Regions from separate parts of the Geobacter sp. genome, predicted to be linked through region 2. Evidence: riboswitches for the same ligand, from Rfam matches in the RefSeq annotation. Region 2 holds a riboswitch; each other region holds the start of a gene.
The links. Region 2 has a riboswitch for molybdenum cofactor ahead of RCH91_RS20190 (aldehyde ferredoxin oxidoreductase C-terminal domain-containing protein). Riboswitches for the same ligand answer to the same signal wherever they lie in the genome.
Positions count from the first base shown of each region.

Region 1 (10,388 bases), on a different contig from region 2:
ATCTCGCCGGCGGAAAGTCCTTCCTCTTCCCACAGGACCTCCAGAAACAGACACTGCATGGGGGTGAGGCCGAATTCCTGAAGGTTTCCCTTCAGCGCCCCCTGTGCCCGCTGGTGGGCCTTGGCGAGCATAAATACTATGTTGTCCCGGAAGGAGACCATGCCCTTAATTCCTCTTGCATACAAGATACTTGCAAGACGGGGCGATGTCAAATGATAAAACATGGTTTTTATTTACCTGGGAGAAGTGGAATTTCTCTCGTCGTCCATCTTGTCGATCTCCGTGAACGCCGCCGCCTCTTGCGAGCCCTTCCTGAAATTCCGTATTGCCCCTCCCAGTGCAGAGCCGAGTTGGGGAAGTTTCGCCGGTCCGACCACGACCAGCATGATAACCAGGATAACGATGAGTTCAGGCATGCCGAATCCGAACATGTTTTGTCTCCTTGTTTGGTCTCCCGTACCGGCGAGAGTAAATAATCGTATTCTTTTGCTTTCGGTGATGCGTCTTATTGGCCGATCGCGCAGTCAGGGCTCGACAGCTCGACCTCTTCAAATTCCATAGTGAGAAGATTGATGCAAAGCTGACGGTTACGCAACGTATCGCCGGTTCCCATAAGGAGCTTGCAGACCTCGGCGGTCTGGATGCCGGCTATCACCGCCGGGGTGAAAGAAGGGTTGCCCATCTGCTGTTCCAATCCCTTGCCTTCCACCCAGCGGTCATACAGCAGTCGGATGGTTCGATCCCCGGGAAATTGGGTGGTGACTTGGCCGAACCAGCCTCCTATGGCCCCGTGCACCAGAGGGAGGCCCAATCCGTCGCAGCTGTCCGCCAGTGCCAGTCGCGTCGGGACCGAATCCAGGGCATCCACTACGACATCGACATCCTGGAAAAGCTCCACGGCGTTTTCCGTCCCATAGGCCGCCTGCACCGGAACCAGCGTCACCGCCGGGTTGATTTCCGCTATCCGTGCCGCCGCGGCCTCTACCTTGGCCTGCCCCAGTCGGGCGGGGGAGGAGAGGAGTTGACGGTTCAGGTTGTGCTCCTCGAAGAAGTCGGGGTCGATGGCGATGATGGTGCCAACTCCGAGCCGAGACAGTTCTTCGATAACGTAACCCCCCAGCCCGCCGCACCCCACCACCGCTACCCGTCCCCTGAACAGCTTTAGCTGCTGGCCCACGCTGATGGCCTGGCGGTTGCGCTGGTAGCGGGCGGGGAGAATGGCCAGGTCCAAGGCTGTTTCCTCGACCCGGGCAAGAGAGACCCGGAACCGCGCAGCGGCTTCGATCTGTGTTGCCCAGGAGATGAGGCCGTCCTTCGCCTCTCCGGCCAGGTACCGACGCAGCTCTTCCATCCTAACCTCCTGCCACCAGCGGGAAGAAGGCGAGGCTGTCCCCATCCCGCAGCTGCTGGTCCGGGGCCGCATGTCTCCCGTTCACCATGATCATGCTGATCTCCGTATCCGGTATCTGCAGTTCACGGATCACTTCGCCGATACTGGTACTGGGCGGGTAGTGCCTCGTTGCTGCCGCGAAGCGTCCGAAGCGGAATGTGGCGAACAGTTTTACCGTGACGTTCATGGCGCACCCCTTTCCGTCGTCAGGCTAAAAATTCCAGAACGCGTCGATTTCCTCGTCGGTGAAGTCCCACACGGCGTTGTGCGGTGCCAGCGGCTCCCTGAAAAAGTCGGGGAGACGATCATCCTTATTGGTGAAGCCGGCTGCCAGGTTGAAGGCCCGTTCCGTTTTCAGGGTGGTGACCCCCAGTTCTCCGAGCCAGTCCGGGGTAAGCTTGAGACCGAAGCAGGCGTTCAGCATGTCCATCAGAGCCGGGACGCAGGTGGGAATGTCCGCAGCGGGAAAGCCGATGAACAGGCAGAGGCCGAGGGAATCGAGCATGACGGTGGCGATCTGCAGGTGCCGGGAAAGTTCCACCTGGCCGTCCTTCTTCAGCGGATCGACGATGCCGCCGCCGACCCCCATGAGATTGGTGGCGACTGCATAGCCCATGGTATGGTCCGCTCCCATGGTGCTGGTGGCGTAGGTGATGCCGATACCCTTGATGGCGCGGGGATCGTAGGCGGGAATCGCCTGGTTCTTCACCACCGGTACCCGGGTCACCCCATAGGCCTTCCCCACATTGCCGGTACCGTTGCCGATGATTCGTCCCAGCGGGGTCCCTCGGCCGATCTCTTCCCGAAGTATCCGCAACACCCCTTCGCCGTCGCCAAACGGCAGTACGCCCGCCTCCATTGCCACCCCAATGGCCACCGATGTTTCGATGGAATCGATGCCGATGTCATCCATGATGTAATCGGCGGCGGCGATCTGGTCCAGGTCCCCCAGGCAGGCATTGGCTCCCAGGGTCTCGATGGTCTCGTATTCGAATCCTGAGGTGACGTACGTGCCGTTCTTGTCGTTATAAACCTGGGAGCATTGAATGATGCAGCCGGGCTGGCAGCCATGCCTCGGTTTCCCCCCCCGTTCGATGATCGTTTCGCGCATGGTCTCGCCGGAGATCTTTTCGTGGCCCTCATAGCGGCCATAGGTGAAGTTGCGGGTCGGAAGACCCCCCGCCTCGTTGACGATGTTGACCATCTCGGCCGTACCGAAAGTGGGGAGGCCCTGGCCGGTTCCGGGATGCTCCAGAATCGCCTTGGCAAAGGCCCGGGCGGCGGCGGTGAACGTCTCCTTGTCCACGGGCTTGATGCCGGGGGCGTCGCGGTCGTCGATGGAGATGAACTTGATCCTCTTCGACCCCATTACGGCACCGAGGCCGCCGCGGCCATGACTGCGCAGCTTGCTGTCCGAATCCTTGACCGAGATGTTGGCGGCAAGCAGCTTCATCTCCCCCGCGGGACCGATGGTGAGTACCCCCGTCTTCTTGCCGAGCCTTTTTTCCAGAGCTTCGACAACGGCAAAGTTTCCCTGGCCGATCAGTTCCGTCTCAACCGCTACGGACACCCCATCCTTGTTGACATGCAGGCTGTACCAGTTGTCTCCCGCAGGCAGCCCCTCGATGATGAGCGCCTTGATACCGAGGCGGCCGAACATCTGGGCGGCCAGTCCGCCGGCGTTGCTCTCCTTGATGGTGCCGGTCAGGGGACTTTTGGCACCGGCGGAAAAGCGCCCGCTGTTGGCGGCGGTTGTGCCGCTCAGCAGGCCGGGGGCAAAGACCAGCTTGTTGTCCGCCCCCAGCGGATGGCAGGTAGGTTTCACTTCTTTTGCAACGATGGTAGAGGTAAGGGCACGGCCGCCGAGGCAGGCCCATTCTTTGGGAACCGGCTCAGTGGTGGTGCTGAGGCTGGTCATGTCGACACGAAGGATCTTGTTCATGGTTCTTCTCCCTTTCAGTAGAAATTTCCCCTAGTCTCCTTTCCGAAAGGGGAGGTCACGCCGTTTCCAGCGTGACCCGCAGGCCTCGTGCCATGGGGGAGTTCCTTTAGGCAAGACGGCTCGGAGACTTTTTCCCGCCTGATGGTACTGTTGTAGCCGCTCCTGCTAGAACTCAAAAACCTTGCGCGGCTCCGCCGTCATGCTGTCGATGGATGCGTTGCCGTGCTCCAGATAGAAAACCTTGAAGATCGGGTTGTCCGGCGTCTGATAGATGCCTTTGAGCATGGGATAGTTGGCGAAGCACTTCTCCTTGCTCCTGATATCCTCGTCGAATGTGATCTCGCCGCTTATTCTCAGCCACCGCATATCGTCAGTGGTCCTCGTGAATTCGATGTACGGACATTCGGTCAGTTGCCGGTAAACATCTTTATTGCTGGCTGTACAAAAATAGAATCTGCCGTTCTCCTCAAACATGACGGCGAAGGGTCTGACTCTTGGTTTCCCGGCATCCACGGTTGCCAGGCTGCCGTAGCAGGGGATCGGCAGCATGTCGAGTACTTCTTTCATGTAACCCTCCGTCCTTAGTGGAACGACAACCCGCCGTCGTGGACGATCATCTGGCCCGTGATGAAGGCGCTGTCATCGGAGGAGAGGAACAGGGCCAGGCCGATGAGGTCCTCGGGCACCGCTTCCCTTTTCAGGCAACGGGCCTGGAGCTGCAGCTCTTCCAGGGGTGGCAGGTCCAGCTTCTTGTTCTTGTCGAAGTTGTTGCCGCCGTCGGAATGGGTGAAGCCGGGGGCTATGGTGTTGACATTGATCTTGTAGTCCCCCAGCTCCCGGGCCATGGAGCGGGTGAGGGCCATGATCGCACCCTTGGATGCAACGTAGTGGGGCATGCCGGGCACCCCTTCGTTGATGGAGGAGGAGCCGATGTTGATGATCTTGCCCCCCTTGGCCTTCATGTAGGGGAATACCGCCTTCATGCAGTTGAACTGGCCGAGGACGTTGATTTCCATGACCTTCATGAACTCCTGGGGTGTACATTCGGTAAACGGTTTCAGCACGATGCTGCCGAAGATGGCGGCATTGTTGAGCAGGATGTCGACGGAGCCGAACTTTTCAGCCGCGGCCTTGGCCATGGCGTCGCACTGCTCCTGGCTGCTGACGTCGGTTTTGATGTAAATGGCGTCACTGCCTGCCTTTTTCACTGCCTCCACTGCCTTCTCGCCGTCAAGGACATCGGCGATGACGATCTTTGCCCCTTCCTTGGCAAGGCCCACGGCGTATGCCGCGCCGATTCCCTGTGCCGCTCCGGTGATGATTGCAACTTTTCCGGTGAGTTTTCCCATGGCTAGTATCTCCTTTTTGGGTAATGTGCTAAATCCGCTGCAAAGTGTATTGACTGGTCATGCTGCCTTGTCCTGCCTGTAAATGGACAAGGCCTCTTCGTTTCTGAAATATCTCATGGCCGCATCGGCCAGGGCTTCCATCTCGTTCTCGCCTGGATTGAGGAGGACCGGGGCGATGAAGGAGATCTTCTTCTGCAGGCTTTTCAGAAGCACCTTGGAATAGGCCAGGCTGCCGGTGAGGGCGATGACGTCCACTTCCCCCTCAAGGACCGCTGCGCAGGCGCCGATCTCCTTGGCCACCTGGTAGATCATCGCTTCATAGACCTCCGCCGCCTTCTGGTCCCCGTCGGCGATCCTCTTCTCGATTTCAACGGCATCGGTCGTCCCCAGGTAGGCGAACAGGCCACCCCTTCCGGTCAGGAGCTTCAGGACCTCATTTTTTTCATATTCGCCGCTGAAGCAGAGCTTGACCAGATCGCCGGCCGGCAGGGATCCGGCCCGCTCCGGAGAGAAGGGGCCGTCGCCGTCAAGGGCATTATTGACATCGATGATCTTCCCCCTGCGGTGGGCTCCTACCGATATGCCCCCTCCGAGGTGGGCAACGATCAGGTTGATTTCGTCGTATTTCTTCCCCAGTTCGGCGGCCACCTTCCTGGCGGTGGCCTTCTGGTTGAGGGCGTGGAAGCTGCTCTGCCTGCTGATCTCGGGAATGCCGCTGTACCTGGCCGAGGTGCACAATTCGTCGGTCATGGGAGGATCGGCGGTGAGGACCGGGATATTGAACTGGTTGCCCAGGTCAAAGGCGACAAGTCCCCCCACATTGATGGGGTGGCCGCCATAGATACCGCTTTTCATGTCCTCGATCATTTTCGGGCAGATCCGGTAGATGCCGCCGGGAAGGGGCCTGACGTTACCACCCCGGCAGGCGATGGCGTCCATTTCGCCCATGGAGAGGTTGTTGTCGGCGAGAACCTGGAAGATTGCCTCCCTGCGGAAATCATACTGGTCCCAGATGGTGGGAAACTTCCTGAGTTCCGCGTCGTCATGCTTTACCGACTGATTGATGATCATCCTCCCTTCGGTAAAGACGCCGATTTTTGTCGAGGTGGAGCCGGGATTGATAATCAGTATTTTCTTGTCGTCCATCGTTTTTCCCTCCGGAAGAGTGCCGATCCCTGTGAACTTCCTAGAATGAATAAACCAGGTCGATCCAGAGCTGATTGGCTTCGATACGGTTTTCGGCGGACACCGGAAGCACATACTTGCCGATGAGGGCAAACTTGCCGCTTTGGTAGCGGGCTGCCGGCCCCATGGAAAACTCGAAATCCTTGGTGTCGGAACGCTTCTTGCCGCCGATTTCATCGTCTTCGAGCCCTTGCCAGATCCAGCCGGTAACGCCGAGCTTCAGGTCTTTCGTCACGGCATAGTTCACGTTGTAGTCCATGTGTATCGCCTGCCCCGTTTGATACCCCTTGAGACCCGTTCCTGGTTCCCTATAATCGCTGTTCTTGGTGTGATAGGAGTACATGAGCTTGGCGCTCACCTCCATGCCGTTCTGGAAAAGACCCGTTACTGCCACGACCGGTTCTATGACAAAGGCATTGTTGCCCGCGTTGATCGGCTTTTTGGAATCGAAGCTGCCGGTTGGGGTGATGATGTCCAATACCGTCAGCCAGTGCCAGGTCGGGGTGTGCCACGCCATGCCGACCCCGAAGTAAACATCGCCGAGACCACCATCATGCCCTTCCACGGTGACCGGGCCCCCTGGCGTATTCACCTTAACGTCAGCCTCCACAGTCAGCAGGGGAATGATGGAGTGCATCAGGAAGTTACCGCCGAAGAGTCCCTTTTCCGATACATAGATCGGCCGGAAGGCGATGGCTGTAAGAGTTCCTTTCCCGTCAGCCAATCCCTGCCCCTTGTTTTCGATCTTTTTAATGTCCATGAAGACGTTGTAGTCGATCAGGTGAAGTCCCGGCGGGGGAGCGGCTCCCGCATAGAAATCGGCCGTGCCGTTGAAGGAACTGGAATTGAAGGCCCAAGCCGCCGACTGGATAAAGACAAAAGTGGCCAAACAAATGCTTGCTATCAGGACTTTTACCGTTTTCATCATTTCGCCTCCTTAAGCCAGATTGATCCCGGATTTGCCCGGTGACAGGATGTTGTTGGGGTCCAGCGCCTTCTTGATGGTGCGGTTGAGCCTTCGCATCGCCGGACCGTAGGAGTCGGCCACCTTGTCCATGAAGGCGGTGTTGGTACGGCCGACTGCCCAGCCGTGCTTGGTGAATACACTGATCAGCTCGTTGAAGCAGTTGTGGGCCCGTTTCATCTCCTCGGGTTTCGTGCGGTCGAAGCGCAGATCGACAACGTGACGCGCGTCGTACCAGAAGAAGCTGAACTCGCTCAGATAGTCGAAGCCGTGCCGGTTGAGGATCTCGGCGGCCACCCTGGCCTGTTGGGCGCACTCGGCCGGACGGGCGGCCGCTGTGGGGGCGAACTTCATGGAGCCGCCGCCGGGGCGCCACCGGTCGAGGGGGCTATGATGGGTAATCCCCCCCATCATGAGCTGTTTCCGGTATTCGAAGGCCGGATCACCCTTGGCCTCCTGTTCGGTGATAATTCTGATCTTGTTGCCGAAGGCCTGTTTGAAGGTGCCGGAGACGTACATCCAGTTCAGCGCCACCTGCTCGGGAGAGCCGTAGACGGCCCCGTAGAGGTTCCAGGCGCCCACGTCGCGGCTGATCAGCTTGCCGGAGGATATGGCTCCCGCTCCCGGGTTGAAGAAGCGGCCGTTGTTCTTCCGGTCAGTGGCGAAACGGGTGGCCGCTTCCCAGCCGGAGTTGACCAGGGCGCAGGCGTTGGGCACGATCTGGGCCTGGCGCAGGAACATGACCGGTTTGATGATGTCGGCCAACATTTCGTTCTTCGGGAATCTGATGCAGAAAGGCTTGTAGCCGCCCGGGGGCGGGGCGCCCATCAGCCAGGCGCCGACTTTAGTGACGATCCCGTTGTTCGCCTGGGAGAAAAGACCGTCCACATAGGGGCCGAATCCCCACTTGAACACCTGCCAGCTGGTGGAATTGGGAATCCCGCCCATGCCGGTCTTGAGGAGGGTTCCGTCCGCCAGCACCACCTCCATGCCGCAGGAAAAGAGGAAATCCTCGCTGTAGGGAGTGTAGCCGCTGCCGCGTTCCAGGATATTTCCGGCGATGCTGACGTTGGCCGAAGGGGCCGGGGCGTCGAGCCACAGGTTCATCTTGTTGCGGGTGAGGTACTCCTGCAGCTCGCCGTAGGTCACGCCGGGCTCCACCAGGCAGTACCCCAACTCCCGATCAACCTCGATGATCTTCTTCATGTTCCGCAGATCGAGCACTATCTGTCCGGCCGTGGCCGGCGCCGAGGAGCCGTACCCTTCGTTCTCGCCGTTGCATACCGTCCAGAGCGGCGTCTTGTACTTGTTGGCGATGCCGACGATGGCCTGGACCTCTTTGGCGGTGGTCGGGTAGAGCGCCGCGGAAGGGGGGGTCAAGGCATCCCTTTGGGCGATGGTGGTCGCAAGGTAGGGTTTCAGGGATGCCTGATCGGTGCGGACACGCCCGTCCCCCAGAAGGGAGCGATACTCATTGATCGCTTTGGTGAAGGCTTGTTCTGTAACGCCCTTGGGGAGCGCAAGGAAACGACTCATCTCATACCTCCTCTACCGTTGTCGTTACAGCGGAATATCCAGGTTGATGCCCGATTTGCCGGGGGCCAGGATATTGTTGGGGTCCAGGGCCTTTTTCAAGGTGCGGTGGATCTTGCGCATCTCGGGGCCGTAGGTGTTGGCCGCCTTTTCCATGAAGGCGATGTTGGTGCGATAGGTGCCGTACCCGTTCTTGGTGAAAACCTTCAGCAGTTCGTCGAAGCACTGATAGGCCCGGTGCATCTCCTCCGGCTGGGTGCGGTCGTAGAGCAGGTCGATGATGTGGTGCATTTCACGCCAGCCGACAATATACTCGGAGACATAGTCGAAACCGTGCTTGTTGAGGATGTCGGTGGCAATCCGCATCTGCTTGTCGCACTCGGACGGCCTGGCGGCGGCTACCGGGGCGAACCACATGGAGCCTCCGCCGCCGCGCCAGTTGTAGAGGCCGAACTCCTGCAGGGTGCTCCCTCCCATCATCAACTGACGTCGATACTCGAAGATGGGGTCGTCCTTTGCTTCCTTCTCGGTGATGATCTGGACCTGGTTGCCGAACTTGGCCTTGAAGGCACCCGAGACATATTTCCAGTTGAGGGCAACCTGCTCGGGGGAGCCGTAGAGGGCGGCGTAGAAGTTCCAGGCGCCGATCTTGAACTTGTCCATGATTTCCTGGAACACCTTGGGGGGGAGACTTCCCTTTCCTTTGTAGAAGGTGCTCCGGTTGGTCCCCTTGCCGTTCTTGTCGTAGGTGAAGTAGCCGGCCGCTTCCCAGCCGGCGTTGACCACGACGCAGGCGTTGGGGATGATCTGGGCCAGGCGCAGGGGCATGAAAGTCTTGACGATATCGCCCAGCATCTCCACCTTGGGAAATTTCATCAGAAACGGCATGTACCCCCCCGGCGGCGGGCCCTTCAGGAGCCAGACGCCGAGTTTTGTGATGATTCCATAGTTGGACTGGGTGAAGATGCCATCCAGGTAAGGCCCGTATCCCCATTTGCTGGCCTGCCAGCTGGTGGAGTTCGGTACTCCGCCTGTGCCGGTGCGCACTACATCACCGTTGGCCAGGACCACCTCCATGCCACAGGAGACGAGGAAGTGCTCGCCGTAGGGGGTGTAGCCGACGCCCCGGTCTGCCGTGTTCCCCACCGGGCTGGCCATGGCCGAAGGGGCGGGGACGTCGACCCAGAGGTTCATATTGTGCTTCTTGAAGTACTGCTGCAGGTCGTAGTAGGTCACCCCCGGCTCCACCAGGCAGTACCCCAGCTCTTCATCCACATGGACAATCTTCTTCATGGTCTTCAGATCGAGCACGATCTGCCCCCGGGTGGCCGGGGCGGCGGAGCCGTACCCCATGTTTTTCCCGGTACTGACCGTCCAGAGGGGCGTGCGGTACTTGTTGGCTATGGCCACGATGGCCTGGATCTCTTTGACCGTTCTGGGGAGAATGGCCGCCGAGGGCTTGTGGAGCTCCTCGGTCTGCGGGATCATGATCTTCATGTAGGACTGCAGGGAAGCCGGGTCGGTGCGTACCCGGTCCTCGCCCAGGAGTGCACGGTATTCCGCGATCGCCAGTGCGAATGTTGCTTCCGTCACTCCTTTGGGAAGTGCGATGAAACGACTCATTTCAAACCTCCTCGGTTACAGCTGAACGGAAAACGTTACCCGGTTCCGGTCTTCGTAGGTGATGTAGTGGAAGCAGCCGCCGCAATCGACGATCGCTTCGTGAACGATGGCAAAGGTCGCCGGGTCCACGACGCCGACAAGGGTGTTGGCGTTCAGCCGCGCTTCCTCGTAGAGAGTCCTGGTAGTGAAATAGTTGTCGCCGAGGGACCCGGCGAGGGGGTGAACAGTCCATGAGCCGGGTGCGTTATTGTTCATCATTTCGACGAAATCGCTTGCCTTGCCGAGGCTGGGGACGTAGAGGCAAAGGCCTTTGATCTGACTCGGCACGGCTGCCTCTGCCTTGCGGGGGGTGGCAACTGCCGTTCCTGTCGCTGCCAGTGCCGCGACGGCCGTGAAAACCTG
Region 1 is NZ_JAUQXO010000065.1:73,759-84,146, forward strand. It holds gene RCH91_RS15480 (MarR family winged helix-turn-helix transcriptional regulator) at 1-161, opposite strand, end outside; gene tatA (twin-arginine translocase TatA/TatE family subunit) at 234-431, opposite strand; gene RCH91_RS15490 (HesA/MoeB/ThiF family protein) at 506-1,351, opposite strand; gene RCH91_RS15495 (MoaD/ThiS family protein) at 1,353-1,577, opposite strand; gene RCH91_RS15500 (aldehyde ferredoxin oxidoreductase C-terminal domain-containing protein) at 1,602-3,332, opposite strand; molybdenum cofactor riboswitch at 3,352-3,470, opposite strand; gene RCH91_RS15505 (pyridoxamine 5'-phosphate oxidase family protein) at 3,498-3,899, opposite strand; gene RCH91_RS15510 (SDR family NAD(P)-dependent oxidoreductase) at 3,914-4,681, opposite strand; gene buk (butyrate kinase) at 4,739-5,827, opposite strand; gene RCH91_RS15520 (transporter) at 5,868-6,791, opposite strand; gene RCH91_RS15525 (FAD-binding oxidoreductase) at 6,804-8,366, opposite strand; gene RCH91_RS15530 (FAD-binding oxidoreductase) at 8,391-9,986, opposite strand; gene RCH91_RS15535 (twin-arginine translocation pathway signal protein) at 10,002-10,388, opposite strand, start outside.
Region 1: it holds a riboswitch for molybdenum cofactor, as region 2 does, so the genes downstream of both, RCH91_RS15500 (aldehyde ferredoxin oxidoreductase C-terminal domain-containing protein) here and RCH91_RS20190 (aldehyde ferredoxin oxidoreductase C-terminal domain-containing protein) in region 2, are expected to answer to the same signal.

Region 2 (10,388 bases):
ATGTCGAGGAGCGCCTGGAAGGTCTCCGGCTGGTCCATGATGGCAAAGGCGATGAAGAGGCACATGCCGGTGGAGTCGATGGCGGCGGTGGCGATCTGCAGATTGCGCGACAGCTCGATCTGCCCCTCGGTCTTTAACGGATCCACGTCGCCGCCCACCTTGAGGATGTTGGTGGCAATGGCGTAGCCCGCGGTGTGATCGGCACCCTGGGTGCTCGTGGCATAGGTGACGCCGATCCCCTGGATGGGGCGGGGGTCGTAGGCGGGGAGCGCCTGGTCCTTGACCACCGGCACCCGCTCCACGCCGAACACCTTGCCGGTTACGGCGGCGCCGCTGCCGAGGATGCGCCCCAGCGGTGTCCCCTTGCCGACCTCCTCCATGAGCCGGATGGCCCCCTCGCGGTCACCGAACTGAATGACTCCCGCATCCATGGCCACCCCGATGGTGACCCCCATCTCGATGGTGTCGACGCCGATATTGTCGTCCATGAAGTCGAGGCGGGCGATGGTGTCCAGGTCGTCGATGCCGCAGTGCCCGCCATGGGACCAGACCGTCTCGTATTCAGGCTGCTTGGTGAGGTAGTGGCCGTCCTTGTCGTTATAGATGCCGGAACACTGAATTACGCAGCCCCGGTGGCAGCCGTGGGTGGCGGTACCGCCCCGCTTCACTTCCAGTTCCGCCTGGGCCTCGCCGCTGATGTTGGCGGCGCCGGCGTATTGCCCTGTTTTGAAGTTGTAAGTGGGGTAGCCCCCCGCCTCGTTGAGGACGTTGGTCAGCACGTTGGTGCCGTAGGCCGGGAGCCCCTCGCCGGTGACCGGGTGCTTGCGCAGCCCCTCCACGAACTTCCGGTTGGCGTCCCGGTACTTCTCGGGATCCTTCGGCGGGCGCATCTTCATCCCCGCGTCGTCAAGGATGATCGCCTTGACCCGCTTGGCGCCCATGACCGCCCCAACGCCGCCGCGGCCGCAGTGGCGGGTCGGACGGAGCTCAGGGTCGGTGCAGGCGATGGAAGCCGCCAGGAGCTTTCTCTCACCGGCGGTGCCGATGGACATGTAGGCGACCTTGTCCCCATACTCCTTCCGCAGTTTCTCGATGACAGGGTAGTTGTCCAGCTCCTTCAGGCTGTTGTCGACGATGACCTGGATGCCGTCCTTGTTGATGAGGATCTTGTAGAGGTCGTCACCCTCGGGCTTCCCTTCGAGGATGACCGCGGCGTAGCCGAGCCGCGCCAGCACCTGGGCGGCCTGGCCCCCGGCGTTGGACTCCTTGATGGTGCCGGTGAGGGGGCTCTTGCACCCCACCGACAGCCGGCCGGTCATGGAGCCGGTGGTGCCGCTCAGCATGCCGGGAGCGATCACCAGCTTGTTCTCTGCCCCCAGCGGATGGCAGAGGGGGTGCACTTCCTTGGCAACGACCAGCGATGTCATCGCCCGCCCGCCGAGCCCGGCATACTCGCCGAGCCCTTCCACTGTTACCGTGGGGCCACCCGCTGCTCCCATGTTGATCCGAGCAATCTTGTCCATGCGTTTACTCCTTTCCCTTTTCCTGGATTGTGTGGTCTTCAGCCACGATAATTCTCCTTTCCAAAGGGAGGCTTTGCCGTTTCCGGCAAAACCCAGTGGCCTGACACCATGGGACAACCATCATCCCCGCAGGAAGGCAGGCTCGGAGAAAGTGTACTATGTATCTTTTCTAGCCGGCCGCTTCCATCTGCCGGAGAATCACCACCCGGTAGGAAGCGAAACACCGTCTGCTCAGGCATCCCCAGAAGACCCCGGCCCCGTAGGCGACCTGCTCCAACAGGTAGATGCCGGTGAAGCGAATGAATGACAGCCGCGGCTTCTTGATCCCGTGATCCACCTTTGCCGCGCACCCCAGAACACCGATGGCCACCAGGCCGAAGAGCGGGAAGAACAGGGAGAGGGCCAGGAGGGGGATGGCGTAGTAGCGAATCAGGTGGTAGCTGAGATAGTAGACGAGGCTCCCCAGGGCTCGCAGCCGGCCGGACACCAGGGCAGGAAGCCCGACGGGCAGCTTCCGGCGGGCGAACCGCACCCGCACGACCGTTGCGTCCACCGCCAGGACCCCCGCGGCCATGAGGAGTGTCCACCCCCCGGTGAACGGAGCCATGACGCAGAGGGCAAGGAGCAGGGCCAGGAGCGGCGGAACGACCATCCGCTTGCGGCGGTGGGGATGGAGGATCTGGAGCATCCCCTCGGAGGTGCCGTAATCGAAGCGGCGGGACATGAACGAGCGAAGCGTGCTCCGGTGCTCGTGCAGGACCCTTCCCGCCGGCAGGTAGGCGATGGTCCACCCCTCGTCCCGCAGACGCCAGGTCAGGTCCACGTCTTCGCCCACGTGCATGGTGTCGTCGAAGCCGTCCACGCTGCGGAACGTGAGGCGGCGAACCAGGAGGTTGCAGCTCGGCAGGTAGAAGGTGTCGTCTCCGCCGCTTCCCGTGCGCTCCCGGGAGCCGAGGGAGAGGCTGGACATGACCGCCTCGTAGCGGTCCACGGTCGATTCGGTGCACATGCCGTCCACCAGTCCCCCCACGGCCGCCGTCCGATGATCGTCGAAGGCCGGAATCAGCTCCGCGAGCCACTCCCTGGAGGCGGTGCAGTCGGAATCGATGAAGGCGAGGATATCACCCCGGGCGGCCGCCGCCCCCACATTGCGGGCCGCCGCCGGTCCCCGGCCCGTACCCCCCGACGAGACCACCCGGGCTCCGGCCTGCCGCGCCACCTCTGCAGAGTCGTCGCTGCTCCCGTCGTCCACCACAATTATCTGGAGCTTCTCCCGGGGATAGGTGAGGGTGGCGAGTGAAGCAAGGCAGCGTTTGAGCTCCTCCGCCCGGTCCTTGACGGGGATGACTACACTGACGGTGGGAAGCGCCGACGGTTGTTCCGGTGCATTCCGGAGCCGCTCCATGAAGCCCTTTGCCGCCAGGTGCTCGAGGACGTCGGCCTCGGCGGCGGTCGCGGCGGACAGGGGACCCTCCATCCCGCGCCTGACGAGTTCCGTCAGGGAACGGTTCAGGCGAAGGACGCAGAGGGGAGTCTTTGTTACGAGAAAGTTTTCACCCCCCCGTTCCATCAGTTCCACATGCCGCGACAGGCGATAGATCATGACGCTGCCTCCGGTGCGATTCCCTCTTCGCGAAAAATCCTCAAAAGCTCCGTGGTCGTTTCATCAGCCGAGAGAAGATGTGTTTTCCCCTCACGGGCCTTGATGCCGCCCGAGAGAAGGGAGATTATCCGCTCGAAGGCGGGGAGCTGCGGGTCCGGGGTCACGAGCCGCACCGGGTCGGGGCGGGGCGTGCCGAACTCCGCCGTCGTGAGATAGGCTCCGGTTGCGCCGACCTCCCAGAAGGGGAGCCCCAGGTCAGCCAGTTCCCACTCCTCGATGGGAGCGGTCAGGGATCGGGTGATTGCCTCGATGGAGGGGTAGCGGGGTGTCTGCCCCTCGTCGAAGAGCACCGTGCAGGGGAACGGTGCTGCGACTTTCTGCCGGGCACCCCGGTCCCCCTTGCGCAGGGCCTCTACTCCCTGCGGCTTCAGGGTTAGCGCAACGGCTGCGGTGATGCAGGGGGCGCCGGTGGCGGCGGCGGCCAGGGCCGGCACCGGGTCGTCGCCACGGTCCGCCAGACGGTTGCCGGTGAAGAGGAGGGTAGGGGAGAGGATACCAACGATCCGGGCCAGGATACGGGCGTCGGCCACCGCATCGCCCCCCTCCAGGCCATGGTCCCAGAACCGGATCCCCCGGTCCGCACCCAGGGAGAAGGCGAGGCGGAGTGTGTCGTCGAGACGCTCGGGACCCATTGCCAGCACTGTCACGGCGCCTCCGAGGCTGTCCTTGAGCCGGAGAGCCTCTTCCAGGGCAACGAGGTCGGCCTGGTTGGGGACACGCCGAAGGCCCCGGTCGCTGATGCCGGCGCCCCGCGTCGTTACGCGGGCGGGAGGGCGGGGGTCGTTGACCTCCCGGAGGAGGACGAGGATGTGAAGGTTTTTGTAGGGCATATCTGAAATCTCCTACCTAGTTATCGCGCGATCATCACGTCATCCGGTACGCCACCCCGAACCCTCCCCGGGGATAACGCCAGCGGGTGAAGGCATTGCGGTGGCAGACCACGTAGCAGGTGCCGCATTCAAGACAGCCGTCATGGACGAAGGTCATCTTCTTATCCTCCTCCGACCAGGTGTAGCAGCGGGCCGGACAGGAGTTGGTGCAGCCGCGGTTGTCGCAACCCACGCAGACCTGGGGATCGAGGACGATGTGGGGTTCCCGGTCGATGGTGAAGCTGGTGAAGTCGAAAATCTCATCGATGTTCATAGTGCTCTCCATGCGCTGAAGGCGTCGGCCGCCAGGTTCTTGAGCCCCACCTTCTCCTTTGCCGTCTTCAGGAACAGCTTGGACAGGTTCTCCTTGGGGGTGCCTTCGATGCGGTAGATGTACTCCATCATGCCGCAGACCAATTCCGGGTACTCGTTGTAGATGCGGTCGTTGTGGAGCATGTGGGGAGCCTTCCGGTAGAGCTTCAGGTCCTTGATGACGTAGCTGTCATTCATGAGCTGCCGGTACACCTCGAGCCCCCGCCGGCTGAAATCACCCGCCTGGTGGGCGGCGATGACCGCCTGGCCGGCGAGGACACCCGAATGGGAGGCCAGGTTGATCCCCTCCAGGTTGAGGCCGGTGGCGTTGCAGAGGGCCGCCGCGTCGCCGGCAACGAGGATGCCGTCGCCCACCAGTTCGGGGATCATGTTGTATCCGCCCTCGGGAATCACGTGGGCCGAGTACTCCTGCAGTTTTCCCCCCCCCACCATCTTGGCCACCTGTGGCTGCTCCATGAAGGCGTTCAGCAGATCGTAGGGGGTCTTGCCGCTGGTCCGCAGGCTCGCCAGGTGAAACACGAGGCCGACGGAGAGGGAGTCGTAGTTGGTGTAGAGGAAACCTCCACCCCTGACCCCCTCGGTGCAGCCGACGAACTCGTTGGCGAAACCCTGGTCCCGCACCAGGCCGAACCGGTCGTCGATGAGCTCTCTCGGCATGTCGATGAGCGCCTTGACCCCCACCGCCATCTGGGCCGGGTCGAAGGTTGGCTGCCGGAGCCCCGCCTTCTTGGCGGTGAAGGAAAGGACGCCGTCGGCGGCCACCACCACCGGTGCGGTCAGTTCGCCCTTCCGGTCGAGGATGGTAACGCCGGCCACCTTGCCGTTGCGGACCACGACGTCATCCACCGTGGCCCGGGTGATGAGGGTGGCGCCGGCCTTGACCGCCTCGTCAGCGAGCCAGCGGTCGAAACTGGGGCGGAAGATGGTGTAGCCGTTATAGGGGGGGCGGTCGAAGCTGCCTGCTTCAATGGTCGTCGAGAAGCTGGAGTCGCCGGTCATGAAGGTGACGCCCTTCTTGACGATGTGGCGCTCCAGGGGGGCCCGCTCCCAGAAGTCGGGGAACACCTCTTCCAGGGAGGGGAGCCGGTGGAGCACTCCGCCGAACATGTTCTTCTCGCCGGGGAACGTCCCCCGCTCCAGCAGGGCCACCTTCATGCCTGCCCGCGCCATGGTCAGGGCGGCGGACGAGCCGGCGGGGCCGGCCCCGACAACTATCGCATCATAGGATGTACTCATTGCGCACCTCCGACGGCCGCTTTAACCCGCTCCAGGAGGGACGGCAGCACTTCCTTCAGGTCAGCCACGAACCCCTCGTCGGAGTTGGCGAAAATGGGGGCCTTGGCGTCGCTGTTGATCGAAATGATCCGGCGGGAGTCCTTGATCCCTCCCACATGGTGCATGGAGCCGGAAATGCCGAGGGCCAGGTAGACACGGGGGGTAACGGTGCGGCCGGTCTGCCCCACCATCCGCTCGAAGCCGGTCCAGCCCAGGTCGTAGACCGGCCTGGTCACGCCGAAGGATACGTTCAGCAGGCGGCAGAGCTCCTTGAGCTGGTCGAAGGTGGCCTGATCGCACCCCTTGCCGGCGCTGAAGATCACCTCCGCCTCGGTCAGATCGACGGTCTGGGGGTCGGGCGGTATCCGTTCGGTAACCGTTGCGGCGGCATCGGTCGGGAGGGCGAGGGGATGCCAGACCGTCAGAGCCGGCGTGCTGGGGCGGACCGTCGGCATGAGCACCTGGCTCAGGGAGCGGACCGGGACGGTGATGACCAGGGGGCGGGAGCCATCCCACTCTTTCGTTTCCGCAACCCGCCCGCCCAGGGCCTGCCGGGAGAGTCTCACCCCGTCCCCTTGCCGGCGCGCGGTGACCACTTCGGTGAGGATGGCGGCATTGAGGGTGGCGGCGATCATGGGAGCAAGGGTCGCCCCCAGGTCGTTGTGGGGGAGCACGATGATCTTTGCCGTGGTCTCCGTAGCAAGCTGGCCCAGAAGCCTGCCGAGATGCGCAGGGGTGTCGAGCGCATTGTCTCCTCCGGCTACACAGGTGATTGCCGGCACGCCGTAGGCGGCAAAGGCGGCCAGATGCTCACCCGCGGGTTCGAGGAGGGTGGCGGTCCCCCAGGGGGCGTCGAGGAAACCGGCCAGGCGCGATCCGTAGGAGAGGAGCCCCCGGCCGGTTTCGTCCAGTTCGCCGCCGGGCAGATCGACAAAAACGAGGATCTTTCCGTTGCCGCTCATCAGATCTCCCTCCCGAGCCGATGACCTTCCCAGATGGCCATGTCCACCTTGCGGGGGGCCACGCAGTCGCCAATCCGGTACAGCTCCTCCACCTTTCCCTTGAGGGCCATGTAGAGGGAGTCGTCCACCTTCTGCCCCATGGCCAGGACGATGGTATCGAAGGGGCCCCACTCGTCCCACTGGTTGGAGTAGACGTTGAACCCCTTCACGGTCTTGGCGCCGGTCTCGCCGCCGACCTCCATGACGGCGATGTCGGGGGTGAACGTTACACCCTTCTGCAGGAGCCGCTGCCGGGTCAGGTAGAGGTCCTGGGTCGGGCCGAGCTCCGCGCCCACAAAGAGGCTGGAGGTGATGACGTGGACCGACTTTCCCTGGATGGCCATGTATTCGGCGGTGGCGCTGGCCCGGTGGTGTCCGTCGTAGTCGATGAGGCAGACCTTGTCGCCCAGCTCCGCCTCGCCGTCCAGCACCTGCCAGACGTTGTACACCGAGGGGCCGTCGGCCCCCCCCACCGGGTGCTTCTTGGGGAGGCTCCCGGTGGCGATGATCACCACATCGGGCTTTTCCTCCAGGACCTTTTCCGCGTTCACCTCGACGCCGAGATTCACCTTCACCCCGGCCTTGGGCACCTGGTCCTTCTCATTGCGGATGATGACGCCGAATTCGTCGCGCCCCGTACCCTTCATGGCGGTCCGCACCTGCCCGCCGAGGGCCTCGTTGCGGTCGTAGAGGGTGACGCTGTGGCCACGACGTCCGGCCATCTTTGCGGCCCACATGCCGCCCGGGCCGCCGCCGACGACGGTCACCTTCTTCCTTACGTTGGCCTTGGTGAGGGTTCCCTCCCCCCACTCCTTCTCCCGGCCGATGGCCGGGTTCTGGACGCAGCCAAGGGTCTTGTTCATGCCGATCCGGCCGATGCACCCCTGGTTGCAGGCGATGCAGTACCGGATGTCGTCCATCCTCCCTTCCTGGGCCTTCTTGGGGAGGAAGGGGTCGCAGATGAGGCCCCGGCACATGCCGATCATGTCGGCCTGGCCGTTGGCAAGCACCTTTTCCGCCATGACCGGGTCGTTGATCCGGCCGGTGCAGAAGACCGGCAGCTTGATCCGTTCCCGGACGCCGGCGGCCAGGGGGATGGTGTAGCCGAGGGGGGTGTGCATGGAGCCTTCCACGAGATAGAGGTTGTAGAAGGTGGCGATGGAGAGGTCCATGAAATCGATGAGGCCGCTCGCCTCGAACCGGGCGCAGATCTCCTGGACCTGGCCCAGGTCGAGGCCGCCGGGGATCATCTCGTCGGCGCACATCCTGATGCCGAGGGTGAAGTCGTTCCCCACGGCTTTGCGGACGGCACTGATGAATCTGAGGGGGGCCCGCATCCGGTTCTCCAGGCTGCCGCCGTACTCGTCGGTGCGGAAGTTGGTCAGGGGCGAGAGGAACTGGCGGGCCAGGCTGGAGTGGCCGAACTGCAGCTCGATGCCGTCGAATCCCCCCTCCCGGACGTGGATGGCGCTCTTGACGAAGTAGTGGGCAACCTCTTCGATATCCTCCGGCTCCATCTCCTTCGGGGTTTCCCGGAAGAGGACGTCGGGGATGGGGGAGGGGGCCCAGACCGGCAGGCGGGAGATGGATCCGTCTCCCTGCTGGCCGTTGTGGTTCAGCTGGGCGAAGATCTTACTGTCGAACTGATGGACGTAGTCGGTGATCTTTTTGAAGCCGGGGATCACCTCGGGGTGGTAGACGTCGATCAGCTTCTCGTAGGCCATGTCGGTGGGATGGACGCTCATCTCCTCGGTAATGATGAGCCCGGCCCCCCCCTTGGCCCGCTCGCCCCAGTAATACATCTGACGCTCGCTGGGGAGGTTGCCCACTGCCAGGTTGGTCAGGTGCGGCTGGAAGGAAATCCGGTTTTTCACTTCAACCGTCCCCAGTTTCAGGGGCGAGAACAGATTCGGGAACATCATGATGAGGTCTCCTCAAAGGCTCTTATTTATTCTGATGTAGGGGCGCTGCTTGCCGCGCCCTTTTTGCCTCGCAATCGGGCGCAGCAAGCGGCGCCCCTACATTCTGTTATTTCAGGCGGCCGCCGCCCTGTTCGCGTCGGCAATGGATGTCACGCAACGCTCCAGACACTCCGGATCGCCGCCGTTCAGGTCGTTTTTCAGGTGCCAGGCAACGGCCGGACAGCCGCCGTGACACTGGTCGAAGCGCTGGCACTCCTCGCAGGAATGGATCCGCAGCGAACGAAAGGATTCGTAGATCTCCGAGCTGTCCCAGATCTCCTGGAAGCTCTGCTCCCGGAGAGACCCCGCCTTGAACCGGTCGGTCTGGAGAAAGGCGCAGGGATACATGTTCCCGGTGGGGCCGACGCAGCAGGTGAGCTTCGCCGCGCCGCAGAGATTAAGCCCCAACCCCTGGCGCTCCTGACTGGTGAGGGAGAAGAAGCTGTCCCCGGTCCGCACGTCGCCGCTTCGGGCGAGCCAGTCGGAGAACTCCAACAGTTGGGCGGGCGTGGGCCGCAGATCTTCCCAGTTGTCCGCTCCCCGCCCGGACGGACGGAATCGGCTCACCCGGAGCGACACGCCGAGGGAGCGGGCCAGCTCGTGCATGGCCGGAATCTCGCCGGCGTTCTGGGTGGTAAGAACAGTGTTGATGCTGGTGGGGATGGAGGTGGCCGCCAGCAGCTTGATCGCCTTGGTGGCCGCGGCGAAGACCCCTTTGCCCCGGATGGCGTCGCAGGTCTCGGGGGTGGCGCCGTCCATGCTCACCTGGATGGCCACCTGGCGGCTCGTTGCCAGCCGGGCAACCCGCTCGGCGTCGAGGAGGGTGCCGTTGGTGGAGATGCAGGTCATGATCCCCTTCGCATGGCATGAAGCCAGGATCTCTTCGAAATCGGGGCGCATGAACGGCTCGCCGCCGCCGAAATTCACCTGGAAGACCCGGGCCTCGTGCAGCTGCTCCACCAGGTCCAGGGCCTCGGCCGTGGTGAGCTCGCCTTTGGCGGGCTCTCCGGAGGAGGAGAGGCAGTGGGTGCAGCGCAGGTTGCAGGCCAGCGATACTTCCCAGGTCAGGTTTACCGGGGAGCGCATCCCCATTTCAACGTAGCGGTTGCTCACGGAGGAACCCCTTTTCTAGAAGTTTTGTCACAAACTTCTGCAATGCATTCTTCTGCTGGTCGGACAGCCCTTCGGGAAGTTCGTCCCTGCCGCGCACGGTCCCGAAGTAGTCGGGGTGAAGAAGGGTGCCGGTTTCGGCGAAGAGGAGGCGCGGCCCCCGTGAATCGTAAAACAAGAGGCCGAACCCTTCCTGCCGCGCACGGCAGGCCGGATGAAACTCTATGCCTGCCGCCGCCATCTCAGTACACCCCGCAGATGCCGTCGATGGCGAGCTCTTCCACCTTGATTTCTTCCAGGATGCGGGGCTCTTCGCTGCACGTCTCGATTGCTTGCTTTTCCTGTTCCATGGTCTTCTCCTTTTGAATGGGTTTCGGTTTGGCACCACCGGGTGATGCGTCCTTTGATCTCCCTATCTGCAACGGCGGTGCCAAATAATAAAACAGCGATTTGCGCCGTAAAGTCGAAGGATTTCGGCGGTGTGCCGAAGGCGGGCATCCTGAATGTGTAGAGAAATAGGACAACTTGGAAGGGTGGGGTCGAGGCGGGGCGGCGGTGGCATTGTAGCGAATTTCCTCAACGAGGATTTTTGCCACACATTTGCAAACCAATGTTATGTGATCGTGAATACGGGGTTGCCAACGGCGCGGGAA
Region 2 is NZ_JAUQXO010000087.1:3,988-14,375, reverse strand. It holds gene RCH91_RS20190 (aldehyde ferredoxin oxidoreductase C-terminal domain-containing protein) at 1-1,523, opposite strand, end outside; molybdenum cofactor riboswitch at 1,561-1,683, opposite strand; gene mftF (mycofactocin biosynthesis glycosyltransferase MftF) at 1,693-3,126, opposite strand; gene RCH91_RS20180 (electron transfer flavoprotein subunit beta) at 3,123-4,016, opposite strand; gene RCH91_RS20175 (ferredoxin family protein) at 4,051-4,329, opposite strand; gene RCH91_RS20170 (FAD-dependent oxidoreductase) at 4,326-5,624, opposite strand; gene RCH91_RS20165 (electron transfer flavoprotein subunit alpha/FixB family protein) at 5,621-6,625, opposite strand; gene RCH91_RS20160 (mycofactocin system FadH/OYE family oxidoreductase 2) at 6,625-8,586, opposite strand; gene mftC (mycofactocin radical SAM maturase) at 8,698-9,738, opposite strand; gene mftB (mycofactocin biosynthesis chaperone MftB) at 9,719-9,976, opposite strand; gene mftA (variant-type mycofactocin precursor) at 9,978-10,085, opposite strand.

Region 3 (10,388 bases), on a different contig from region 2:
GTGCAGCGGCTGATCGACCTGCTTGATGAGGAGCAGGACATCCCAATCCTGGCGCCGATCATCCAGCGGGAAATCATTTATCGCTTGCTCGTGGGGGATCAGGGGGCGCGGCTGCGCCAGATTGCGGCGGCGGGGAGTCAGAGCCAGCAGATCGCCCGGGCCATCGAATGGCTGAAGGGGAACTTTACCCAGCCGCTGCGTATCGATGACCTTGCAGCGCAGGCCCACATGAGCAGTTCCACCTTTCATCACCACTTCCGGTCGATGACTGCTTTAAGTCCGTTGCAGTATCAGAAGCAGTTGCGTTTGCAGGAGGCGCGGCGGCTCATGCTGGCGGAACGCCTGGATGCCGCAACCGCGGCGTTTCAGGTGGGGTACGAGAGCCCGTCGCAGTTCAGCCGGGAGTACGGCCGTCTGTTCGGGGCGCCGCCGTTGCGGGACATCTCGAAGCTGCGGCAGATGTCTGCGGCGGAATAAGTGATCTGAGATAAGCAGGAAAGCCCGCTTTTGGCGGGCTTTTTTGTTTGAGGGGAGAGGTCGGGGGGAAAAGCTTATATTTCAAGACCTGACCCTCAGCTCCTCACAACCAGCGGTGAAAAGCGGGGCCTCCATAAGATACCTGAGGCGTTCGTCATAGTTCGTCTGGTGAGCAGTTCGTGAGGATTCAGATAGAACATCCTGTCACATCCGAATCGTTCCATTTTGCAACGCCACACATAGGGTAACTGGGTGATTACGGCATAATGCAGATGGGGCGGCTTGCCGACGGCATTCCCCGTTGTGCCGACAATTCCGAAATCTGTGGAACTACCCACCAGCCGGCCGGTTCAGCACCTCAATCACTTCCGTTGCCACAAAGATCCTGTTCCGCTGCTGTTTGACCGGCTGAACCAGAATGCCCATATTCTCCAATTGGGCCAGGGCGGCGCTTGCGGCAGGGAAGGAAATGCCGAGCGCTTTGCTGGCATGATGCGCCGTCAAAACCGGCGTACCGATCATCAACTCGGGAAATTTGAGCAGCGACGAGTGGGAGCGAAGCCCCAATTGGGCGAGCTGCCCCTTCCACCGGTTCAGGATTCCTTCAAGGACCAGGGCGGTCCGCATCGATTCCTGGACCGCCTCCTCGACGCCGCAGGCAAAGAATTGCACCCACGCCGACCATCCATCCCGAAGCTGGACACCCGCCAGACCGTCGTAATACTCCCGCTGGTTGTCTTTCAGGTATCCGGCCAGATAGACGGGGGGATAGCCTTCCGCGGCGAGCATGAGCGGCAGCAGGATTCTGCCGACCCTGCCGTTGCCGTCGATAAAGGGGTGAATCGTTTCGAATTGCGCATGGGCAATCGCCATCCGCATCACAAGGGACAGCACCATCTGCTCTTCTTCCCCTGGACTGTATGCCAGCAACCGTGCGAGGTCGTCCATGCACGCCGGCACGCGATCGGGAGGCGGCGGCACGAAGCGGGCCCGGTAAATGTTGCCCCCGCCGCCGATCCAGTTCTGTCTTTCCCGGAATTCGCCGGGTGTGCCGCCATGCTCCACGCCATCCATGAGGTATGCGTGAAGCTCTTTCACCAAGGCGTTGTCGAGCGCTGCGGGGCCGTTCTCCCTGACTTTCCGCAAGCCATATTCGAGGGCAACCACGTAATTGCGGGTGACCCGGACATCCGGGGGGAGTCCCTCGCCACTGCCGGTCGCCTCGTAGGTGAAGAGGTCGTTCACGCCGGCGTTGGTCCCTTCAATCTGGCTGCTCCGGACCGCTTCCCGCCGGTCCGCGGTTCGCGTGATGAGGTCGGGGTTCGGGAGCCGCGACGAAAGGCCCTTCAACAGTTCCAGGGCGTTCGATGCACGACGCAACTCGTCGCCCACTCCCTTCAGGTCGAGAAAGCGAGGCGTTGGCGGCGGAACAAGCGCAAGGGCCCCGGGGTAATCGACGCAGGGGACGAGCAGTTTCTGGCGTGCAGGGGAGAGGTCGCTCGTTTTCATGGCCAAAACCTTTACTAGCGGAAAATTTTGTTTAAGGTTACTGCTTTAATTTTAAATAAGCAAGAATGTTATTTATGTTTTTAACCAGTATATTTAATAATTTGGATGGTTGCTCAGCGTTATAAAACCGACCTGGAGCCCCTTGATCCTTACAGTTTAAGGCTCCACCGTTGTGGGACCTCACAAATTTTGCCAGATGGCCGGTGGTGAGAGGGCATAGGAGTGCAGGGGGGAGAGATAATCCGTCGCCACCATCAGACGACTGTCTTTTGCGCGAACAACTAACCGATGGGGAGAAACTAGGGGAGGTGAATGAGGTCGCACCCGCGACACTTTCCGTACCGCTGCGCCGGAAGAAATAAGTTTACAGTGAGGCAATGGGGGCACTGCCAGAAATCGAAGCTGGAGACTTCCCGGCCGGCAAGGGTGCTGAACAGCCAGCGATAGTAGGCATCCCAGTCGTACTTCGGAGGCTGCGCGGCTTTTTCAACCAATTGCTCCAACAACATGGGGAACCTCCTTGTATCGTCTGGCATTCAGTGTACACCATTACGGCAAAGAGAAAACCCCAATTCCCCCTATCAGATCCCCCTCTCTTGACGGGAGGGGGTCGGAGAATACCGGAAGGATCATTTCGCTACAAATCATGCCCCGTCCCTGACTCCGGTATATTTTAGTGCCGCGGACCGGATCACATCGAGCCGCTTTTGTTCCAGATCGTTGGCGAACACGTAGAACGCCTCGCGCATGATCTCGGAGGCACTCATCTTCTTTTTCTCCATGAGCCGCCGGACAGCTTCCAGCTGCTCGTCGGTGACCCGAACCGAAATGACCGTCGGTTTGGGATTCACGCCCACCGGTTTACCCATTGTTCCCCTCCTGAGTTTCTTCTATCCACCGATCCGTGACATGGCCACCGTGCCGTGATCCCCGTCTCCCTCCGCCAGAGCCCCTTGGCAAGTTCAATACCAAGGGAACCGCCGACGGCGGAAAACTGAACGGACCCCCGGTGACAATCTCGCGCGTGACAGGGCTCCGCGGGAGTTTGGCAAGCACGGGTGGAGAGGGATCGACGGTGAAGGAGAAGGGCACAACGATCCGTTCCAAAACATCACAACCGTTCCATAACGGAACAACCGTATGCACCATCACAGAACGGCGTTAAGGAAATCCGTATTCACAATCTGGTCTGCCCGTGCCGGTGACTGCCATTTATGTGTCGAAATTTCAGCATGTTATCAACACTCTCCCGTGACGCACCCCGATTGGTATACGACTTGCCATGGAGACAAACAGATGTTCTAGAAAATCGTATGCACAACCCGACCGACTGCTCCGGGGAGAAAATCACCAAGCGTGGCAAGACGCCACACACACCACAAGGAGGAAGTACACATGGCACTCGCAGATCAGACATTCGGATTTTTCATCCCTACCGTTACCCTCATGGGAGTCGGCTCCTCCAAGGAGACCGGCGCCCAGGTCAAGGCCCTCGGCGCGAAGAAGGCACTGCTGGTCACCGACAAGGGGATCTCGGCCATGGGTATGGCCGACCAGATCAAGCAGCAGGTGGAAGCTGCCGGCGTCGCCGTCGTCATCTTCGACGGCGCCGAGCCTAACCCCACCGACACCAATGTCCATGACGGCGTCAAGGTCTATCAGGAGAACGGCTGCGATGCCATCATCTCCCTGGGTGGCGGCAGCTCCCACGACTGCGCCAAGGGCGTAGGCCTCGTGATGGGCAACGGCGGCAACATCCGCGACTTCGAAGGGGTCAACAAGTCCACTAGGCCGATGCCCCCCTTCGTCGCCATCAACACCACCGCCGGCACCGCCTCCGAAATGACCCGCTTCTGCATCATCACCAACACCGACACCCACGTGAAGATGGCCATCGTCGACTGGCGCTGCACCCCGAACATCGCCATCAACGACCCGGTCCTGATGCTCGGCAAGCCGGCGCCGCTCACCGCCGCCACCGGCATGGACGCCCTCACCCACGCGGTGGAGGCCTACGTCTCCACCATCGCCACCCCCATCACCGACGCCTGCGCCCTTCAGGCCATCAAGCTGATCGCCGAGTACCTGAGCCCGGCCGTGGCCAATGGCGACAACCTGGAAGCCCGCGACAGGATGGCCTACGCCGAGTACCTGGCCGGCATGGCCTTCAACAACGCCAGCCTCGGCTACGTCCACTCCATGGCCCACCAGCTGGGCGGCTTCTACAACCTCCCCCACGGGGTCTGCAACGCCATCCTGCTGCCGGCGGTCTGCGAGTTCAACACCATCGCCTGCCCGAAGCGGTTCGCAGACATCGCCGTGGCCCTGGGCGAAGACATCTCCGGCCTTGCCCCCATGGACGCCGCAGCCAAGGCCATTGCCGCCATCCGCAAGCTCTCGGCAGCCATCGGCATCCCCGCCGGCCTCAGGGAGCTGAACGTCAAGGAAGAGGACCTCAAGGTCATGGCGGAAAACGCCAAGAAAGACGCCTGCCAGCTGACCAACCCGCGCAAGGCGACGCTGGACCAGGTCGTCGGCATCTTCAAGGCAGCGATGTAACGACGGGTTCCCTCCCCCGCTAGGGGGGAGGGGGCTTCTTGGACCTTTTGCAAGAGCCTCAATTGAAAGGGAGTAATCAGTTCATGGATAAGATAATTCGCGTAAACATGTCCGACCTGAGCACCAGGACCGAGGCGGTGCCCACCGCCTGGGCAGGGCTCGGCGGCCGCGGCCTGACTTCGACGATCGTTGCCGCGGAGGTCCCCCCCACCTGCCACCCCCTGGGCCCGAGCAACAAACTGGTCTTCGCCCCGGGGCTCCTGACCGGGACGCCGGCCGCCAACTCCGGCCGCCTCTCCGCCGGGGCCAAGAGCCCCCTGACCGGTACCATCAAGGAGAGCAACGCCGGCGGCACCGCGGCCCAGATGCTTGCCCGCCTTGGCATCAAGGCGCTGATCATCGAAGGGGTTCCCAAGGCCGATGCGTGGTACAACCTCCACGTCACCATGGACGGGGTCGCCATCAAGGAAGAAACCGAACTGCTAGGCAAGGGAAACTTCGCCGTCATCGAGGCCCTGGAAGCCCGCCTCGGCAAGAAGACCGGCATCCTCACCATCGGCCCGGCCGGCGAACTGAAAATGACCGCCGCCAACATCTCCGTCAAGGACCCGGACAGCAAGATCCGCAGCCACGGCCGCGGCGGCCTCGGCGCCGTCATGGGCTCCAAGAAGATCAAGTTCATCTCCATCAATGACGAGGGCGCACCCAAGGTGCCCATCGCCGATCCGGAGAAATTCAAGACCGCCGCCCGGGCATTCGCCAAGGCACTCCTCGACCACCCGGTGAGCGGCGAGGGACTTCCCACCTACGGCACCAACGTGCTGGTCAACATCCTCCACGAGGCCGGAGGTCTGCCGACCAAGAACTTCACCGTCGGCCAGTTCGACGGGCACGACAAGATCTCCGGCGAGACCATGCACGAAACCATCGTCAGCCGGGGCGGCAAACACAAGCACGGCTGCCACGCCGGTTGCATCATCCAGTGCTCCCAGGTCTACCACGACAAGGAGGGGAAATACGTCACCTCCGGCTTCGAGTACGAGACCATCTGGGGACTCGGCGCCAACTGCTGCATCGACGACCTGGACGACATCGCCGTTGCCGACAACCTCAAGGACGACATCGGCATCGACTCCATCGAGACTGCCGTCATGTTCGGCGTGGCCATGGAAGCAGGCATCCTGAAGTGGGGAGACAGCAAGGAGATGCTTCGCCTCCTCACCGAGGAGATCGGCAAGGGAACCCCCCTCGGCCGCATCCTTGGCGGCGGAGCAGGTTCCGTTGGCAAAGCCTACGGCGTCACCCGGGTACCGGTGGTGAAGAACCAGGGAATCCCGGCTTACGACCCCCGTTCGGTGAAGGGAATCGGCATCACCTACGCCACCAGCACCATGGGGGCTGACCATACCGCCGGCTACACCATCGCCACCAACATCCTCAACGTGGGCGGTTTTGTGGACCCGCTGAAAAAGGACGGCCAGGTGGAGCTTTCCCGCAACCTGCAGATCGCCACGGCGGCCGTGGATTCCACCGGCATGTGCATCTTCGTCGCCTTCCCGGCCCTGGACATCCCCGAGTGCCTGCCGGCCCTCATCGACATGATCAACGCCCGTTTCGGCATCAGCCTGACCGGCGATGACGTAACGAACCTGGGCAAGCATATTCTGAAGGTCGAGCGGCAGTTCAACATCGAGGCAGGGTTCACCAAGGAGCATGACCGCCTCCCCGAGTTTTTCAAGACCGAACCGGTGGCGCCCCACAACGCCGTCTGGGATTTCAGCGACGCGGAGATTGACGAATTCTGGAACTTCTAGCCGATGCTTCGCAAAGCGGAATACATATGAAATACGGGCGCGGGCACCATCAGTGTCCGCGCCCGCCGAGCACATCAGGCCGCCTGGCCGTCGGGGGAAATGCAATGGAGATCACCGTAAAACTGTTCGCCATGTTCCGGGTAGGGCGCTTTGCCGCGGTAACGAAAAGGTACGACCCGGGGGCCACCCCCGCAAACATCGCCAGTGAGTTGAAAATCCCGGAAAAGGAAGTCGGGATTGTGCTGGTCAACAGCCGGCACGCCACGCTGGATCACCGGCTGTTGGACGGTGACACCCTGTCCCTGTTCCCGCTCGTGGGCGGAGGATAGCGTTATGGAATTGCGCATGTTCCTGCAGAGGCACGCCCTGGGAGACGTCATTCCCTGGGCGGTTCAGACTGACGCGGCAGAGCGGTACGACCTCACCATCGGGGAGGCGGAGGAAACCATCCTCCAACTGGGGCTGATGCCCGCCCGCTACCAGCGCAATCGCCAGACCATCACCGTCGGCATGCAGCTGCGTCTCTTCCGGAGCAGAGTCGTGGTCATCGGGAGCGGCGGTCTCGGGGGGTATATCATAGAGGAACTGGCCCGGCTGGGTGTTGGACATCTGGTGGTCGTTGACCCCGACATCTTCGAGGAGCACAACCTGAACCGCCAGATACTCTCCTCCCCCGCCCACCTGGGGGCACCGAAGGTGGCGGTGGCGGCAGCACGGGTCAGAGAGATCAATCCGGCCGTGACCATCACGCCAATCCAGGACGCATTTTCAGCGACCAACGGCCGGAAGATGCTTGAAGGGGCCGATGCCGTGGTGGACGGGCTGGACAGCATAACCACCCGGCTGGAACTGGTGGAACTATGCCGGGAGATGGCAATCCCTGTGGTGCATGGCGCCATTGGCGGCTGGTACGGACAGGTGGCCACCCAACTCCCCGGCGAAGACATCTCGCCCTACATCTTCGGCCGATGGGCAGAGCCGAAAGGGGTTGAAACGCGGCTCGGCAACCCTTCCTTCACCCCTGCCGTAGTGGCCAGCCTCCAGGTGGCCGAGACCTGCAAGGTCCTCCTCGGCGAGGGAGAATCCCTGCGTCAGCGGATGCTCTTCGTGAACCTCCTCGACATGGAGTTCGAGGAAGTGCGGATCGAGCCCCCCCTGGCGGCGGTCGGAGAGTAGCGGAGACCCGCTCCGCCATAAGGAAAAAGTTGACAGGTCGGCCTGTTGCATGCGAGATTACTGAAAATTCGACACCCTCTCCGAGCCGCAGCGCCTACCAGGTCCAGACCTCACGGCGCCCGGCCAACGGGTTCCGCTGGAAACGGCGGCGCCTCCCTTTTGAAAAGGAGATCCCCGGTTGCCATGCGTCCCAGGGCCTCTTTCCATTCAGGAAGGGGGCCTTTTTCGTTGTATCCGCCGACAGGACGAGGAGCCATTTCATGGTCGTCATCACCGATACCCCCATCGACCCGTCAACGACATACGGGCTCATCTCGAACAAGACCGCCGGTTCGGTTGTCCTGCACTACGCCGTGGTGAAGAAGGACGGCGGATCAGGCGCACCGACGGACTCCATCGAATACCGGTTCGAGGAAGGTGCCGAGGAAGAGCTTGACGCCATCGTCGCCGAGCTCCTTCTGAAGTGGAAGCTGGAGGATGTACTCCTGGTCCGAAGGGAGGGGTGCCTGCACGTCGGCGATATCATCTCGCTGGTGGCCGCCAGCTCCCCCAACAGCGAGGACGCCTTTGCCGCCTGCCGCCACGGCATTGCCCGCTTGAAGAAAATGACCACCGTCTGCAAACGGGAACGCCTCGCGGAATAGGAACTGGCACTAACAATTTGAAATCGGTCATCATGGGGCATGCCCCGTTGCAATTCAATCTGAAGGAGGCAATCATGGACGGAAGGACCATTGCAGCAGCACTTCTTTTCACCGGCGCGATGGCGGCTCAGGGAGTGGAAGCCAAGACCCTTGAGGATGTTTTGAAGGAAAAGGGGGTGATCACCGAGGAGGACTACAAGGAGGTGACGAAGAGCAAGCCGGTGAACTTCAAGGTCGGCAACGGTATCAGCCTGACCTCGCCGGATGAGAAATTTCAACTTAACATCGGTGGTCAGATCCAGACCCGGTATAGTTATCTGGACAAGGATAACGACAACGATAGCAGCTCAGGCAGCGCACAGAACACCAGCAGGTTCGAGATAAAAAGGGCCAAGCTTCTGCTGGGGGGCTATGCCTTTACCAAGGACGTGACCTACAAGCTGGACATGAACTTCATCAATATCAGCAGCGGCACGACAAAAAATGGGGGGCTGCTCGAGTCGGTCTGGCTCAATTATCGCCTTATGGACGAGGTGCAGTTCCGGTTCGGGCAGAACAAGGTCCAGTTCGGCCGGCAGTGGATCACGTCCACCGCCAACAACCAGTTCGTGGACAGTTCCCCGGTAACGACGGCGTTTGCGCCCGGATACGACACGGGAATCGAAATACACGGCAAGGTCGCCAAAGGTCTCTTCGCCTATAGCCTCGGAGGATATGGCGGTGTGGGCCAGAATACTTTCCGGTCGACCAGCGACAACGCCTTCAACGTACGTCTTGCGCTCAACCCTCTTGGAGAGATGGCGTATTCCGAGGCCGATCTGGAGAACAGCGAAAAACCGCTTCTTTCCATCGGCGCCAACTATTATTTCAATACCCTCAGCGGCACCACAGGTAGCGGCACGAGTGGCCTGGAATCCAACAACGTAAACTTCGCCAAAACCATAAGCAGCTCCGACCCGCTTTCCGCGCCGGGCTGGTTCGGAATGGGCAACTCCTCAGGGGTCATAACGACAGCAGCACAACGAATCAATAATGTGAAAGAATCTGTTGACTTCCATACCGCGGGCTTCGATGCAGCCTTCAAGTGGCATGGCCTGTCGCTCCAGGGTGAATACATGTTCGGTCAGGCCGACGGGTCGAAGAGCAATAACACCGTTCGCGCCCATGGCTATTATGCCCAGGCCGGTTACTTCGTGATCCCGAAACACCTGGAACTTGCGGCCCGCTACTCCTATATCGATCCGAACCGGGACGTGAGCAACGACCTCTGGGTTGAGACTACCGGGGCAGTGTCCTGGTATTTCATTGGTCACAACCTGAAGGTGCAGGCCGACTTCAGCAACATTCACCGTCAGGGCCGGATCTCCTCCAACGATCCTCCTGCCACCGCCAGTACGGTTGACGACAAATTGGTGCGGCTGCAGGCCCAGCTTTTCTTCTAAAGGTTTCGCCGGCTCAAAGGCATCAGTACGGATGCCTTTGAGACCTGCTGGCACGGGATCAGCCGGCTGAAAAAACGGCGACTACAAAAAGAGGTAAATATTCAAATAGCCTCGGTTTATGGTATAGTTACTAACTTCTCACAGGAGGTTTACGATGAACATTCTCACCAGGCTTTTGTTTACTGTCACCACTCTCGTCATGCTTTGCAGCGCGTCATACGCCGAGGAGCGCCTCAAGATGTCCACCACCACCTCCACCCAGGACTCGGGGCTCCTGAAGGTGCTCCTCCCTCCCTTCGAGAAGAAGAACAACTGCAAGGTCGACGTGATCGCCGTCGGCACCGGCCAGGCACTGAAGCTGGGCGAGGCCGGCGACGTGGACGTGGTCTTCGTCCACGCCCGCAAACTGGAGGACAAGTTCGTGGCCGACGGCTTCGGCGTGAACCGCAAAGACGTCATGTACAACGATTTCGTCATCATCGGCCCGAAAAACGACCCGGCCGGCGTAGCCCGCGCGAAAAGCGCCGCCGAGGCCCTGAAGCTGATCGCCGCAAAGCAGGCCACCTTCGTCTCCCGCGGCGACAAGTCCGGCACCCACACCAAGGAACTGGAACTCTGGAAGAGCGCCGGCGTAGAGCCCAAGGGGAACTGGTACGTGGAGGCGGGCCAGGGGATGGGACCGGTCATCACCATGGCCACCGAGCGTCAGGGATACACCCTGGCTGACCGCGGGACCTACAACGCATTCAAGGGGCAGAAGACCGATC
Region 3 is NZ_JAUQXO010000019.1:4,448-14,835, forward strand. It holds gene RCH91_RS04155 (AraC family transcriptional regulator) at 1-477, shown strand, start outside; gene RCH91_RS04160 (Fic family protein) at 808-1,986, opposite strand; gene RCH91_RS04165 (hypothetical protein) at 2,286-2,495, opposite strand; gene RCH91_RS04170 (ribbon-helix-helix protein, CopG family) at 2,631-2,855, opposite strand; gene RCH91_RS04175 (iron-containing alcohol dehydrogenase) at 3,382-4,545, shown strand; gene RCH91_RS04180 (aldehyde ferredoxin oxidoreductase family protein) at 4,629-6,359, shown strand; gene RCH91_RS04185 (MoaD/ThiS family protein) at 6,464-6,688, shown strand; gene RCH91_RS04190 (HesA/MoeB/ThiF family protein) at 6,693-7,535, shown strand; molybdenum cofactor riboswitch at 7,602-7,720, shown strand; gene RCH91_RS04195 (molybdenum cofactor biosynthesis protein MoaE) at 7,796-8,179, shown strand; gene RCH91_RS04200 (porin) at 8,254-9,621, shown strand; gene RCH91_RS04205 (substrate-binding domain-containing protein) at 9,776-10,388, shown strand, end outside.
Region 3: it holds a riboswitch for molybdenum cofactor, as region 2 does, so the genes downstream of both, RCH91_RS04195 (molybdenum cofactor biosynthesis protein MoaE) here and RCH91_RS20190 (aldehyde ferredoxin oxidoreductase C-terminal domain-containing protein) in region 2, are expected to answer to the same signal.